2 regions of the Legionella donaldsonii genome follow, and region 1 is predicted to be linked to the other one. Evidence: riboswitches for the same ligand, from Rfam matches in the RefSeq annotation. Region 1 holds a riboswitch; the other holds the start of a gene.

Region 1 (7,875 bases):
CTAGCGGTTTGCTATCACTCTATTTGGAAAAACGCGATGAAGCTACCGTGATTAACAAGGTAAGCTATCAACCTACTTATATGGAAAATCGCGGTGGACAATTGCAGTTAAAAAAAGTTAACTCGCAAAAACATCCTGCCTACCAATTGTTAAAAACGGTTGTAGGTGAAAATTATTTAACCATTAATCATTAATTAAGTCTTATTTGTATAAGTTAGCGAAATACAAAAATTTCGCTAACCAAGATGAAACCAAGTTTATTGCAAAGGGACATTTATCTTTAGCATTCTATCATTGCTACATTGCAAAAAATCACCGCGCATTGCCCGTAAAATTTGTTGGAGATGAAGAAATTGCGCGCTTAATTGCAGATAGAGGTCCCCTTCTTGCCTATCCTGCAATTCACCCATCGTTAGATAAGCGGCCTGCCCCATATCGGCAAAATAATCAAGACTGAGGTGACGACGCTCGGCTATCCCTGGAAAAAGCCCACAAAAAAGCAAGCTTTTATCACCTACATCTCTTAATAATTCGAGCTGGCGCCGTCTTGGATTATTCATTGACTCAAGAAAATCAAGAGCAATAACTGATTCTATTAATTTAGTCCCCTGGGAAAACCGCATTAGCAGGAAAACCAAATAACTTTCTGTATTTTCATTGAGCACGAGACTAGTAGACGCCTGCGCCTCATTTACTAAGGCATGCCACTGGCTAAGTTCGGTGGGATGTAGAATCAAAGGCTTCATGGAGATCCCCCATTTCTTTTACTTTTTATAATAGTTTAGCAAACAACGTACCAGATGCTCTTGATTTTTATTAAATTCATGTCCTTTAAGAAACCGATGGCAACGAAATTGCAGTGACCTGTGCTTTCTGCTTGTTTGCCTCTATTATTTTGGCCCTAGCAGAGCGTGGGTGGAAACAGTGATAATCCCACCCGCAGAAAAACTAACACAAGAAAAAGGCCTTAGCTAGCCTTCAATCGTATCAATTGATTCGATACAGCAAGCAATTGGATCAAGTTCAGAATAAGGATTTGCTGGTAAAAATTCATTACTATAACAATGACGAATGTCAAACGCCTTATCAATAATTTGCAAATGCTCACTATAATCTCTGACTTTCTTCCAATCACGGGAAACATTGAGCAAGGTTCGGGAAAAAAAGGGTAAAGTGCGGATGAATACTCTCTGATACATCTCTTGCCGCAGTTGGGGTTGCTGCTCGCATAGCAATTCAAAGGCTTCATCGGGATATTCAGTTGTGTAGGCTGCACCCCGTTGAGTCGCTCTTAAAAAACCTTTAATCAACTCCGGCTGCTGTCGCGTCGTGTCAGGCACAATCAATTGAATGGAGCAAAAGCAACAGCAACCAAGCCCGGCTAATTGATCGAGACGTAAAAAAATGGTTTCCCCGCATAAATAGTCCAATTCAACCCGTTGAAAATTAATAAAACCAATTCCCACATCGATTTTATTACGGCAAATAGCGTCTGTAAGATTCATACCAATACGGACTGTCTCATAACTTGAAGCGGCAATCCCTGCAAGTTTTGCTAAATCATCAATAATTTTTTTGCCAAACTCACCAATATAACCAACTCGCTTGCCTACAATGTCATGAAAGGTCTGAATACCACTTGATTTTAAGGCAATAAGGCCCGTAGGTGGTTCATCAAGCAACGTGCCAATGGAACTTAGATTATAGCCCTTGGCTCGCGCCGCTACGGTGTGGATCATTGCTTTAACTCCAAAATCCACCTTGCCCAAACCAACAATCTCCGTGACATCACTGGGATCATTAGGCTCCATAATAGCCAGGTGGATGCCCTCCTGACGATAATATCCCTTTGCCTGAGCAACAAAAATCGGCGTATGGTAAGGATTAGCGCGCCAATTTAGAAGAAGGGTCGTTCTTGAATGAAGTGTCTGCATTGCTCGATCTCCTGGGTAAAAAATAAAGGGAGATGGCAAAAGGGCTCCATTACCCAGGAGCCAGTTACACTTCTCAAGCCAATGAAATGTTAGCAGCCCTAAAATCGGGTAATAGATCTTTTGAAGGCATCCTTACGCTGGTATTATCCAGTTCAAGTTCAACGAGTATTTCTCAGCCGGTAACCCGGCACCCCGTGCCATCTTTAAAAATCGAATTTATCCTAATTTACTCATTGTTCTTTGTCAAACAGTCTACAAAAACTCAATATCGCCAGTAGTCCCTCTTTTACAATTAACATGCAGAAGCAAGACTCAGATAGGTTCAAATTGTTGGTATTGAATTTGTTCAATCGTACATTCTGTCGCTATAGGCATAACGAAGCTAGCAATAAAAGCCTGCCAGAAATCATAATACAAATATTTTTGTAAGGGGTGCTCATCATCGATAGGAAAGCACGGCCCATGATTGGCTTCCAGGAGCCACAATCGCTGATCTTTATCAACCATAAAATCAAAACCAAAGATAGCCAATTCACGCCGTTGATTACAGACAAAGGCTTGTGGGTAGAGCTGTTGCAGCCCCCTCATCACCTCAGACAAAATTGATTTTATTAACGGGTAAAATGCAGTAAAAGTCGCAAACCGCTGCGCTGGAATCTGAACTACATTTGCCTCTTCATCACTTAAATGTTCATTCGTCAAATGCGGGCGAAGATCAAGAAAATTTTGTGGTTCAAACGGATGTAAGGCAACATTAAAATAGCCTTGCGGATAAAGATAAACTCCTGCGTAATTAGTAAGCACTACAAACATACGGATACTGTACTTATGTCTATCACGCAACAAATGGGGCTCTGTTAGATAACGCTGTAAGACCTGTTCGCCACCCAGGCGCCTGGTAGAAAGAAAATGCCGCTCTAATTCGCTTAATTTCTGAAAAATTTTTATTTCTTTGCCATTGTTCAATAATGCCGGCTTTAAGATCCACACCAAATTATCAATTTGATCCAAGTATTGCCAACCGTGGCGATAGTATTTATCAGCTATGTCTTGCAATACCGCCGGCCAGGTTTGATCATTAATACAATAAGTCAGGGGCATCACCGCGGAACAAAATTGATGCACTAACTCGGCCAAACGATGTTTAAATTCAAGTTGTTCAGCTGCCTGCAGATTAAAGTGTAAATTTCCTTCCCCAAAATCAGCCTGCTCTTCAAAATGGCTCGCAGACCAACCTTGTTCCTGCAAATAACGACCTAAGTTATATTGAGTCGGGGATTGAGTCTGAGTGAGAAAAAAGCAATATTGGCGGTCATTGTCAGTTAAGGTAATCATAAGAACATAAACCGCCTTTCATTTATTCACGTAAAGTCCTCAAATCAGTTACTTCTTGTGAAGAGGAAACTTTATAATGAGTTAATAATACTAAGGATAGTACACCTGCTATTAACCCCCAAAAAGCGGCCCCAATTCCCCAAAGAGATATTCCCGAAGCAGAAACAAGAAAGGTAATTAAAGCAGATTCACGTTGTTTTTCCTCTTCTAATGCAGCTTTCAAACTATTTGCAATGGTACCGAATAAAGCTAATCCTGCTATCGCTAAAACTAATTCACGGGGAAAAGCAGATAATAAGGCAACTACTGTAGCCCCAAAAATTCCACAGATAAAATAGAAAAATCCTGCGCAAACCGCTGCACGGTAGCGTTGAGTCGGCTCTTTACCTGCCTCTTCACTCATGCATATTGCAGCCGTAAAAGCAGCCAAATTAAAAGCATACCCACCAAAAGGAGCTAAAAGGAAGTTCGTAATACCTGTCCAGCTAATTAAAGGAGAAATCGGTGGATGGTAACCAGCATGATGAAGTGCGGCAACACCTGGAATATTTTGTGAAGTCATATTAACCAGAAAGAGTGGAATACCAATACTAAGTACTACCGACCATGAAAAAACTGGCATCGTAAATATTGGCGAAGAAACGGCAACATGCACATTTTGCCACTGCAATAGACCTTGACCTGCAGCATCTAATATCCCTACCAGCAAAACGATGGGAATGGTGTAGCGGGAAAAATAGCGTTTAGCAAATAGGTAGCTAATGAACATCGTGCAAATCAGCAAGAATTGCTCTTGCATAGTAATAAAAACATTCAAACCAAAGCGTAACAAAATGCCTGCCAACATTGCCGCTGTTAATGCGCGCGGCAAACGCATCAATACTCGTTCAAACCAACCCGTTACACCAGCAACAATAATGAGCAAGGCTGAAAAGATGAATGCACCAATGGCTTCAGGCATGGAAACACCCGATAACCCAGTCGTTAACAAGGCAGCGCCGGGGGTTGACCAAGCAGTTAAAATAGGCATGCGGTAATAGAGAGAGAGCCCTATACAACTAATTCCTGTTCCAACCCCAAGAGCTAAAACCCAAGAACTAATCTCCGCCGAAGTTGCTCCTGCTGTTGTCGCTGCCTGAAAAATAAGCGCAGCAGAACTGCTAAATCCGACCAGTACTGCTATAAAAGCGGCAGTGATATTGGAAAGAGAGATTTTTTTACTCATAATAAAACCCAAGTCATCATTTTTCTGAGGATTCTTGTGAGTTTGCTGATGCACACCGAGTTGCATGCGTTATAACGCACAAGGAATAGTATGGTATCATTGTGCGCTATAACGCACAATGCATCTAGGAACTAAATTTGCAAAATATAGCTCAACATATTGCCCTGACCTTAAGAAACTTACGCCAACTGCATGGTTGGAGTCTCGACAAAACGGCTCAGGAAACAGGGGTCAGTAAAGCCATGCTTGGTCAAATTGAACGCCAAGAATCCAGCCCTACCGTGGCTACCTTATGGAAAATCGCCAATGGGTTCCATACCTCTTTTTCTTCTTTTTTAGAAGAATCCCCCATTGCTAACCAAGGTCTTATTTACCGTGCAGCCAATAGGGAGAGCCTCGGCCATCATGATGAAAAAATTCGTATTACCCCGCTTTTTCCTTTTGATGAAGAGGTAAATTTTGAATTCTTTGTCATTGAGCTTTTACCTGGCTGCGAACATTTATCAACCCCACATGAAGCTGGTGTCATTGAACATGTTGTAGTCGTTAGTGGCAACATGGAAATCTTGCTAAACGGGATCTGGCAACCCTTAGAGCAGGGTGAAGCGCTACGGTTTATGGCCAATCAATCTCACGGGTACCGTAACCAGAATGAAGACAGTGTTTTTTTCCATAACATCATTCATTACCCGGCTACAAAGGTAAACTCATCGTGATAAAAATTCTTTACCGCCATCAGGAAGATCATCTTCACGGTTCCGTTAAGGTCGTGGAGAACAGGCATGAACGTAGTCCATAGCCATTTCGAAACGTCCTTCCATCAAACTTTTTAAACCCTTGGTTTGACCCATACTGAGTTTCTTGAAGGTCTCGCTATTCATTACATGACCATCACTATCTTTTAGTACCAGTGTTTCTGCCTTTGGATCTTCCGGCTTGTAGCCATTTTGCTCAGCCCACCATAATACCCCAGTATCAAAATGCATTTTTTCCCTTTCTGAAAAGGCAATACCATTCTTGGTCGCTGACGACGTTAGACGCCCTTCATCATCTACATTCACGCTAAATTTTATAGCAGGTATAGGCGTCCCTAAGCCCAATTTTCCCAGTGGTCCGGCACCCATTGTCTTCATAGCCCAGCCTGCCACTCCTTCCCAAGCAGCTTCACGAGTTTGTTTGAAAGGAACCATCTCATGAGCAAACTCTCCGGCCATATTAAGCATCCCTAAAGCGGCATAATCGCTATTCCCAATTGGATCGTAAGCCAGAGCAAGTGATAAATCCATGAGCGTATTGATGATTGAATTCATTCCAGAAACCCAATCCGCATAATTTTCCATACCTTTCTTTTGCAATACCTGTGCATTTTCAGCTACTTTTTGCCAATAGGATTTTGGCGCAGGATTACCTTGAGCATCTTTCGCATGGAAATCTTTGGCATTGGCTTCACGCCTTTCACTATTAAGTTTCGCCAATTCTGCTTTCATTTCCAGCTGTTTTATTCTTTCTTCATGGAGTATTTGCTTCCTAAGGGCACCGTCTTTCTCAATCGTTGTCATTCCTATTCCTCCTCATGGGACAAAACTTGCTCATTTTGCCATACCGGGACACCTGGAAGATCAGTTATTAATGCAAAATTTAGTTAAGAATTTGTAAAACCTATCGTCTGTTTACGCTTGCCAACAAGCACGATTATGTGTATAAAGGATCTAGAGTGCGGTAAAATTGTGCATATTAAAGACGATTTATTTCATGGTAAAAATATTGTTTACACCACAATCTGAATTATCATTTTTTCTGCCGCAGGCAAGAAAAATAGATTTTTATCATGTTGTTATTCTAAACCTCCTTCTTTGCGTTGTCTTAGTCGTCAATGTGGCCCTCGCGGCCATTTAATTACCCTTTACACATGTATTCACCACCTAAATGAAAATAAAAATCGGGGACAGACTATGCAACAATATAAATCCATCTTAGTTTATGGTTTCGCAATTTTTGCGATGTTTTTCGGCTCAGGAAATCTGGTCTTTCCACTTCAAATTGGTTACGCGGCAGGTGATTCCTGGTTCATGGGTTTCACGGGTCTATTGATAACCGGCATTTTCTTACCCCTTTTAGGTCTTTTTGTTATTAAACTATATCAGGGAAACTACCATGCATTTTTTGGTGAAGCCGGCAAACTGGCCAGTCTGTTATTACCCCTGTTTATGCTTTCCCTTCTTGGTTCTTTTGGTGTTGTCCCCCGCTGTATTACTGTTGCTTATGGTAGCTTTAGCTATTTAATGCCGCAAATCACTCTGACCTCTTTTAGTCTTGTTTTTTGTATTATCACTTTTTTCTTTTGTTTAAATGACAAAGTGATGATCAAAATATTGGGTAAATGGATGAGTCCCATCTTGCTGACGACTCTGGTTATCTTGATTACCATCGCTATTTTTAAGGCACCAGAATCCAGGGATCAAGCAACCAGAGGAGTGGCTTTTATGAATGGATTTACCACCGGTTACCAGACCATGGATTTATTCGCTGCTTTTTTCTTCTCGGCGCTTATTTTTACTCAGATACAACAATCATTGCCACAAGCCAAGACTCGTGAAATTATCTTATTTGCAGTTAAATCCTCTATTCTCGGAGCCTCTCTTTTAGCCCTTATCTATCTGGGCCTGGTATTCCTTGGCTCCCATTATTCATTTCTGATTAAGAATGTAGCACCTGAATTGATGTTGCCCAGTATTGCCCAACATGCGATGGGTAATAGTGCGACATTGTTTATGGGTGTTGCCATGTTTTTTTCCTGCTTGACTACTGCAGTTGCTTTGAATAATCTCTATGCTCGCTATCTTTGTTCACTATTTAGGCTTAGTGATAACAAATTTCCACTGCTCTTATTTATAACTACCGGCCTCTCATTTATCATTTCACTCCTTGATTTTAAAGGTATTGCTGCCTTTTTAGCTCCTCTACTTGAGATGACTTACCCGGGTGTTATCGGCTTAACCATGATGGCTATTTTGATCAAAGGGCGGCGAGCATTAAAAACCAGCCTTTTTTATATTATGACCTTGCTGATGTGTCTGCCACTGGCAATGCATTAATCCACTTTTCCTGGCCTGCCGAAAGACAGGCCTCTACTCTCATTACTTCATGTTGAATGTCTTATACTTAAATTAAGTCGCTGCAGACTCAAAGTGAACGTTGTTAATTCTTCTTAGCACGAGTAAGAAGCGAGTTGATAGGATTTACATAGCAATCCATGTATAATGTCGAATCCATGAACAGATGCTCTGCTTTTGCTTCACTGCGTAAAAGTCATGTAGCCCTCCTTTATCGTCAAACATAGGTCATTTATGATTGAACAAATTCGCAATATCGCCATCATCG
Region 2 (7,875 bases), 220 kb from region 1:
TCATCAGGAAAGTTATACACCACTGGCAACACAGTACTTGCTTGCTTCGCCAGAAGTAAGAGCGCAACTTAACCTGAATGACAGCGACAAACCTGTTGTCATTGATGCAGTTATAGTAACAAGTACAGATAATTCAAGTAATAGGCATGATAAAGACGCTGCGATTTTAGTAATGGGGGATAACATTGAACCCGATCACCGGGCGCAATTAATGTTATACGGCTATACAGAGGCCGTAAAAAAATTCTCTAAAGATACGCTACCCAAGCCTGAACAACTTCTGAGGCATGCTGTCGATAGGCTTACAACCGAACTCGATGATGAGAAAGAACATCGGTTCACGTCTTCCTCCGGCAAGGAAGAAGTAGACACTGAAGTTACTCCAGGCTACCCAAATTCATTAGCCCTAAAGGGTGTTTTCGGGAAAAGTTATGTCAGAAAGGAATCTTCATCAGAAGATGAAGAGGACCCGTGCCCACAGAAAAAAACAAAATTTTTCTAAACCATGTTGGGCAGTCTTCCTAACCCGGCTATTTATATTGGGCAGTCCATTATTGAAGGGCTAAAATAACCGGCCGCGTTTCCCCAAGGGCACCTGTTTTCTATAGTAAAGAATAGGTGGTAAGTGCTTGGGTAGTTGTATTTTTTCATGAGAAGTTCTCTGTTATTCTGGCTGATACCATGCTTTTAATTTATTCCTTTTCAATAAATATTGTATTTAAAGCAACATATTTATATTGTTAAACAATATTTTTGCTATCGTCGCTTTTAACCTGGTCTATAATTAACCCGTGGGATTCTGCATCATAATGATGCAGCGTAGTATAAGGAGATTTATTATGAAGATTAAATCCACAATAGCTGGGTTAGTATTCGCTACATCGATGATTGCAGTAGCGGGCACAAGCCAAGCTGCATGTGCATCTTGTACCGTGCAAGAAGGATTTTCAGGAACTGGATGGCACATGGTTCGATGTAATATTTGTCTTCAACCTGCCGAAACCTGGCAGCAATATGTTAGCGGAGGATACGCTCCACCAGTAACTGGAAATAATAACCTATGGCTCATAGGACGATAATTTCCAGTACAGAGGGGGAGATTGACTCAGTAGTTCTGGCTGGTCTCACCCTCGCTTCTTTAATTGAAATATAAACGCTTCAAATAGATGCACACCCGATGTTTTTGCAGATGATCAAATGCATTTGAGTTCAGAAACCCTGTTCAAGTCTATTCATTAATTCTGTCGCTTCTCTGCGGGTAAATGGTTTAGAGATGAAACCGGAGATGTTGGCTTTTTGAATTTGTCTGGCAAATTGCGCTTCACTATGCACACTCAAAGCGACAACGGGAGTCTTTTTATTAAGCAGGCTGGTGGTTTTAATTAGCTCTGTAACCTCAAATCCATTATGTCTGGGCAAGCTTAAGTCCATCACGATAAGATCAAAATGCATCAGGTTGCATTCTTCCAGGGCTTCTTCACCTGACTCAGCTACAATGACGTCACAGTGAAAGTCTTCTAAAATGGCCTTAAACGCTTCCTGGGCTGGCTTGGAATCGTCTACTAATAGGAGTTGATATCTTTTCATGATCCACTTAATCCCTGTGAAAAATTGATAAACCAATTTTAAGTGCGTTAATCAGCATTATTGAAAACCAGATTACTTTAGCAATAAAAAACAGATCAGAACAGTCACCGGCATGTGATCGCTAATTTTATACCAAGCCTCAGTCTCTGAGGGCTCGACCGATTTATTTTGAACAGCACTTTTAGATGCCGTGCCTATAGCACGGCAGGTAGGTCATTAAAGGGCTTTCATAAACTCAGTCAGATCCGCTTTTTCCTGAGTATTTAATTGTAATTGCAGAACCAAATTAAAGAATTCGACCGTATCAGCCAAAGTCAACAGACGACCATCATGCAGGTAAGGTGGAGAATCCTTTATACCGCGTAAAGGAAAGGTTTTAATCGGTCCATCACCTACTGCTCTGAGCCCATTGATGGTTTGTGGATTAAAGAAACGTTCCGTATGCAGGTTATGCATGGTGTTGTCGGTGTAATAAGGAGGGGTGTGGCAAGTGGCACATCTTGCTTTACCAAAGAAAAGTTCCTGGCCGCGCAATTCTGCTGGCGTTGCTTTAGCTGGATCCAGTTTCCCATCCCAACTCAGTTTGGGAGCAGGCGGAAAATCCAATATTTCCTGAAACTCAGCCATGAAGTGGACCTGGCTGCCACGCTCAAGAATATTGATTCCCTTTTTGGTCGCAATGACCGGGTCGCCATCAAAATAAGCAGCACGTTGTTCGAATTCAGTAAAGTCTTCGATTGTTTTTAAGGCGCGCTGTGAGCCAAAGAGCCGCTGAATATTTACACCACGCAAAGTCGGGGTATTAATACGATGACGAAACTCTTGTGGGCGAATGTCTCCAACCAGGTGAGTTGCCTTGTTGGTATGGCCATTGGCATGGCAATCAAGACAAGCAACACCACGGCTGGGTTCTATGGTGCGCCGATCATCGGTTTGGTTAAATTGTTGTTGTGGGAAAGGGGTTACCAACAACCGTAGACCTTCCAATTGTTTAGGGTTAAGGATGCCGTTAAATAATTCAAAATAATTATTGATAGTTACCAGCTTTCCTTGTGATACATCGCCAAGATCCGGACGTGTTGTCAAAAAGATTGGGGCAGGAAAGGGTGGTAAAAAATGGTCGGGAATATCAAAATCCAGATCAAAGCGAGTCAGATCGCGGTGTTCCTGCTTGTTGATTTCATCGATAGCAAATTTTGGAAAAAGCATACCCCCTTCAGGATGGTTGGGGTGCGGCAGAGGCAAGAAACCTTGAGGATATAACCCTTCTTCCTTAATTTGCTCGGGCGTCATTTTAGCGAGTTGATCCCAGGTTGTTCCTTGAGGTAGCTTAACGCGTACACCTTCCTGAATGGGTTTCCCATTTGACATTTTCGCATTTTGCGACGGGTTGTTGGTTAAATCATAACGCTGGTTAAGCAAATCCTGCTGTTTTTTATTAATCGCGTCTTTTGCAGCAGACATGCGCTTCATAACTGTCTGAAAAGGTTCTTGCATGATAACGGGCATGTAGCTGGTAGGCGGTGCACCAGAGGCTTGGGAATTAGAAGGTGCCGTAGCTGGAGTAGACGCCGGCTCAGCATAGGCTGACGTTATAACTGAGCAAGAAAAGGCGGTCAATCCAATGATTTTTTTTAACATAGAAGATCCATTTCTTATGAATATAGTCTTCCTAATCATAAAAGAGTTGTAATTTCATTACAATAAGAGAACTTTGATGCTTAGTTCCCCAAGACAAATAACTACTAATTCTGCACAAAATTGCACGCAGGTTGACAAGTTTTTTCGCTTCAACTAAATTAAGGGTCGTTTTTATCACCGGGGGTGCTTTGCAGCGATTCGTGTTGCAAGGCTGAGAAAAACCCTTAAAACCTGCTCTGGTTAATACCTGCGGAGGGAGTGTGATGGTTAGAGATATTTTTCTTATTTAATGGCCTTTTAAGCAGGCTTATCTTTGACGTCACATCCTCTGTTGTATGAATAGAAGGATGTTATGGCTGCTCCATTTTACAAACTTATGTTGGTCACCCATCGCGGGTCTTGTCCTTTAGCGGAGTATTTGCTCTTTATTGAACAATGTGTCAGTGCAGGCGTTAGTTCTGTACAACTTCGCGAAAAAAATGCTTCCCCAGCTTTTCTATTAGCATTCGCTTCTGAACTTAAGAGTCTTTTAGATCACCACCATATTCCGCTGATCATCAATGATGATCTTGAACTGGCTTTAGCCGTCGATGCACAGGGTCTGCATTTGGGACAGACGGATGGTTCACCACAACTTGCCAGACAGCGTTTGGGGCCGGATAAATTGCTCGGTTTATCAATAGAAACGGAGGATGATTTGCAGCGAGCCAATCAGTCTGTTGTGGATTATGTGGCCGCCAGTGCAGTTTTCCCTACTCAGCATAAAAAGAATATTCGTACAACCTGGGGCTTGGATGGGCTGCACCGTTTAAGTTTGCGCTCGACTCATCCAATGATCGGTATTGGCGGTATTGATCAACACAATGTCAAGGAAGTCATGGCAGCGGGAGCGAAGGGGATTGCGGTAATTGGTGCTCTGCATAAGGCGGAAAACCCTGCGCTTATGGCAGCAACGCTACGTCAATTAATGGAGGGAAGTGAAACATGATGAATCTGTTGAAGGATTTGGAAGAGGCGTTAGTTAGCCTCCGTCAAACGAAGCCTTTGGTTTTATGTTTAACCAATTTTGTTACTATGGAATTTATGGCTAACAGCTTATTGGCCTCGGGGGCGGCACCCTTGATGAGTCAGGCGATGGATGAAATAGAAGAGCTGATTACGATCAGTCAAGTCGTTAACATCAACTTAGGTACCCTCGATCACGCTTTTTATGAACGCGCTTTAGAGGCGGCAAAAATAGCCAAGTCACAAAGCAAGCCTGTTGTGCTGGATCCCGTTGGTGCTGGCGCAAGTCGTTTACGCACCACTGCGGCAAAATCGCTTCTCCCTCATGTCGATATCATTCGCGGCAATGCCAGCGAGATTCTGGCTTTAAGCGATGAAGCAGGTGATACGAAAGGCGTTGAATCGGCCCGTAGTGTGAATCAGGCAATGAATGCTGCGCAACAACTGGCTGTTTCACCATCAAAAATTGTTGTAGTGAGTGGCCCGGTTGATTTTATAACCGATGGCAGACAGGCAATCAATTTACCCTTTGGTTCACCACTGATGCCTTTGGTGACGGGTATGGGTTGCACGCTGACTGCTGTAATCGCTGCCTTTGCGGCAATTGGCTTAAGCATGTACCAGGCTGCTCTACTGGCGACTGCTTATTTTGGTTTATGTGGACAACTAACCCAGCATAAAACACAAGGACCAGGCGCTTTTCGACAAGTATTTATTGATAAATTATATAAACCCGATTGGGAATTATTCGGTGAGTGGATTGCAGGTTCTGAGATAGTTGACTCGTTCAATTCGATTAACTGAGATAGAAAAATGACAATGCGCTATAAAACCCTGTCTATAGCAGGTTTCGATGGTTCCGGTGGGGCGGGTATTCAAGCCGATTTGAAAACTTTTTCTGCTTTTGGCTGTTATGGTATGACAGTGCTAACCGCGTTGCCGGTACAAAATACCCGTGGGGTTAAAGCTTGTTATGAGCTGCCTTTACAGGCTATTGATGATCAATTGCATACTATTTTTGAAGATATCCGCCCAGACAGTATTAAAATCGGTATGCTTTTTAAACGAGATATTATTGAGTTAGTAGCCCATTTCCTCAGGCGCTACGCAGCAGGAATCCCGATTGTCCTTGATCCCGTACTTGTCGCTAAAAGCGGCGATCGGCTGCTATTACCTGATGCCCTGGATACCATGAGATCAGTGCTTATTCCGCTTGCAACAATCATTACACCGAATTTACCCGAGGCTTGGGCATTAACTGGTGAGACGAATGCTGCGAGTGACACCATGCTGGAGCTAGCGCGAAAGCTGATTAAACTGGCCCCGCAAAATGTCTTATTAAAGGGCGGGCATTTATCCGCATCCCACTCGAATGATCTGCTTCTTAACCAAAATGGGGAGTTTTGCTGGCTAGAGGGAACCAGAATTAATTCAAACAATACACATGGAACGGGATGTACCTTATCTGCTGCTATCAGTGCGTGCCTGGCTTTAGGTATTGAGTTAAAGGAAGCGTGTAAAATAGCTAAAGACTATGTGTTTAAGGCAATAGACGCCGCGAAAAATGAGCAAATTGGCTTGGGACATGGGCCGGTACATCATTTTTATAATCTCTGGCACAAGCTGGACTTTTATAAACCTTGAGCGACTCTTGTTTAAGAGTTTGCTTTTTCCCTTACTTTAGAGCTATAACTTATTGGAGATAAACCAAAAGGATAGAGCAATGAGTACCTTTCTCATAGCGATTTTAGTCATCATTGTGTTACTCGTCTTCTGGGCGATAGGCATTTTTAATAGCTTAATTGGCTTAATTGAGGCGATTAATAACAATAAACGCCAAATTGATATTCAATTAGATAGGCGCTTCAAGGTATTTGAATCCTTAATTGAATCAGTAAAAAAATACATGGATTACGAGAAAACCACTTTGAAGGATGTCGTGGCGTTACGTAATCAAGCGCAGGCAGCCAAGGCTGCTGGCGATGAAAAAGCCCGGATGGCGGCAGAAAACGGGATTTCGCAAATTGCATCTGGCTTGAATGTGGTGTTTGAGCAATATCCTGACCTGAAGGCAAGTTCGAACGTTTTGCAATTGCAAGAAGAAATCGTCAATACTGAAAATAAACTGGCCTATTCCAAGCAAGCTTATAACGATAGTATTGAACGTTATTACGCGAAGAAAAAATCCTTTTTTGAATCCATGGTAGTTAGTTTTTTCCGTGATAAATTGGATAAAGTATTTGACTATTGGTCATTGCCTGATGATCAAATTAAGGCACGCGAAGACTATACCGTGAAATTTTGAGTAATTTATGGCTCTTTCTGATTATCATGCATCCGTAGGCAATTGGCGCGAGCAATTGCGCCGTAATGAACGCAGGACTTTCTGGGTAATTATGATTTTCCTTGCTGTTTATGCGGGCGTCGGTATGTTTGCGGATGTGGTTATTGTGCAGTCGCTCTATCCCCAGGCAACTTTGCAGCAGTGTATCTATGCTCTGGTCACCTGGCGTGTCATGCCTTATGCAACGATATTAATGATAGCTTTTGCAGCTATCTCCTTATTGGTTACCTATACGCTCTATGATCGCATTATGTTACTCGGTACTGATTCACGCGAGATTAACGAGAACCTTGCCCAAACGTTACAGGAAAAACAACTTTATAACGTGGTTGAGGAAATGAAGGTTGCAGCAGGCCTGCGGTATATGCCCAAGGTTTATCTCATTGAAGCAGACTACATGAATGCCTTTGCCAGTGGTTACAGTGAAAAATCAGCCATGGTCGCTATTACTCGCGGTTTAATGGAAAAATTGGATCGTGCGGAATTACAGGCCGTTATGGCACATGAATTAAGTCATATTCGCCATCATGACATCAAGTTGACACTGATGGTTGCAGTGCTAAGTAATATTCTGTTGATTGTAATTGATATTTTATTTTACAGCGTGATTTATCGGCGTGATCGACGTGAAGATAACCGCCTGGTATTGGTTATCACTTTACTACGGTATATCCTGCCTATCATTACAGTGGTTTTAGCGCTCTTTGTAAGCCGTACACGTGAATATATGGCAGATGCCGGATCCGTTGAATTAATGCGTGATAATGAACCCATGGCGCGTGCACTGCTGAAAATAACCCAAGATCATCAACAGCACGCTGAGCAATATAGCGGTCAATATGGGCAAACACCGCATGAACAGGTGCGGCATGCTTCTTACCTGTTTGATCCTTCCAGTATTGATCCGGTGAAATCATTTAGTAATGCTTTCTCTACTCATCCTTCGATTGATGAGCGTCTACGTGCTTTGGGTTTTAAACGCAAGAGTCCTAAAGAAACGAAGGAAGAGCCTCAGGAATAAATGGTATCAGCCTTTTGCTTCTTCGGGTTACTCAGCGTTGATGGCAGGCTACGCAACCATAGCCAGAGTTAAACAGGATTGCTTTGTCTGGATCAGAATGGTCTTTCTGAAAATTGGCAACATTAGCCTTCGCGTTCAAAATTCTTTTTTCCAGCATTTGGCGATAGGGCCAGGATGAATAATTTTTGGCAAGTTTGGCGTTTTGATAGATTTTGATACCGGTTTGCCAATCGCCGGCTTTCACTAACATATCGCCCATATTCATAAAAAATCCTTC

What was found. Region 1 has a riboswitch for thiamine pyrophosphate ahead of DYC89_RS01060 (ABC transporter substrate-binding protein). Riboswitches for the same ligand answer to the same signal wherever they lie in the genome.
Region 2: another riboswitch for thiamine pyrophosphate. It lies ahead of thiE (thiamine phosphate synthase); the one in region 1 lies ahead of DYC89_RS01060 (ABC transporter substrate-binding protein).

What each region holds. Positions count from the first base shown of each region.
Region 1 is NZ_UGOA01000001.1:222,739-230,613, reverse strand. It holds gene DYC89_RS01070 (CapA family protein) at 1-194, shown strand, start outside; gene DYC89_RS01065 (hypothetical protein) at 258-746, opposite strand; gene DYC89_RS01060 (ABC transporter substrate-binding protein) at 972-1,934, opposite strand; TPP riboswitch at 2,047-2,139, opposite strand; gene DYC89_RS01055 (tubulin-tyrosine ligase) at 2,247-3,269, opposite strand; gene DYC89_RS01050 (benzoate/H(+) symporter BenE family transporter) at 3,292-4,494, opposite strand; gene DYC89_RS01045 (helix-turn-helix domain-containing protein) at 4,632-5,210, shown strand; gene DYC89_RS01040 (hypothetical protein) at 5,256-6,053, opposite strand; gene DYC89_RS01035 (branched-chain amino acid transport system II carrier protein) at 6,447-7,589, shown strand; gene typA (translational GTPase TypA) at 7,842-7,875, shown strand, end outside.
Region 2 is NZ_UGOA01000001.1:442,590-450,464, forward strand. It holds gene DYC89_RS02110 (hypothetical protein) at 1-502, shown strand, start outside; gene DYC89_RS02115 (hypothetical protein) at 840-1,079, shown strand; gene DYC89_RS02120 (response regulator) at 1,210-1,587, opposite strand; gene DYC89_RS02125 (cytochrome B6) at 1,804-3,228, opposite strand; TPP riboswitch at 3,398-3,504, shown strand; gene thiE (thiamine phosphate synthase) at 3,581-4,216, shown strand; gene thiM (hydroxyethylthiazole kinase) at 4,213-5,037, shown strand; gene thiD (bifunctional hydroxymethylpyrimidine kinase/phosphomethylpyrimidine kinase) at 5,053-5,877, shown strand; gene DYC89_RS02145 (LemA family protein) at 5,957-6,538, shown strand; gene htpX (zinc metalloprotease HtpX) at 6,546-7,598, shown strand; gene DYC89_RS02155 (hypothetical protein) at 7,630-7,875, opposite strand, start outside.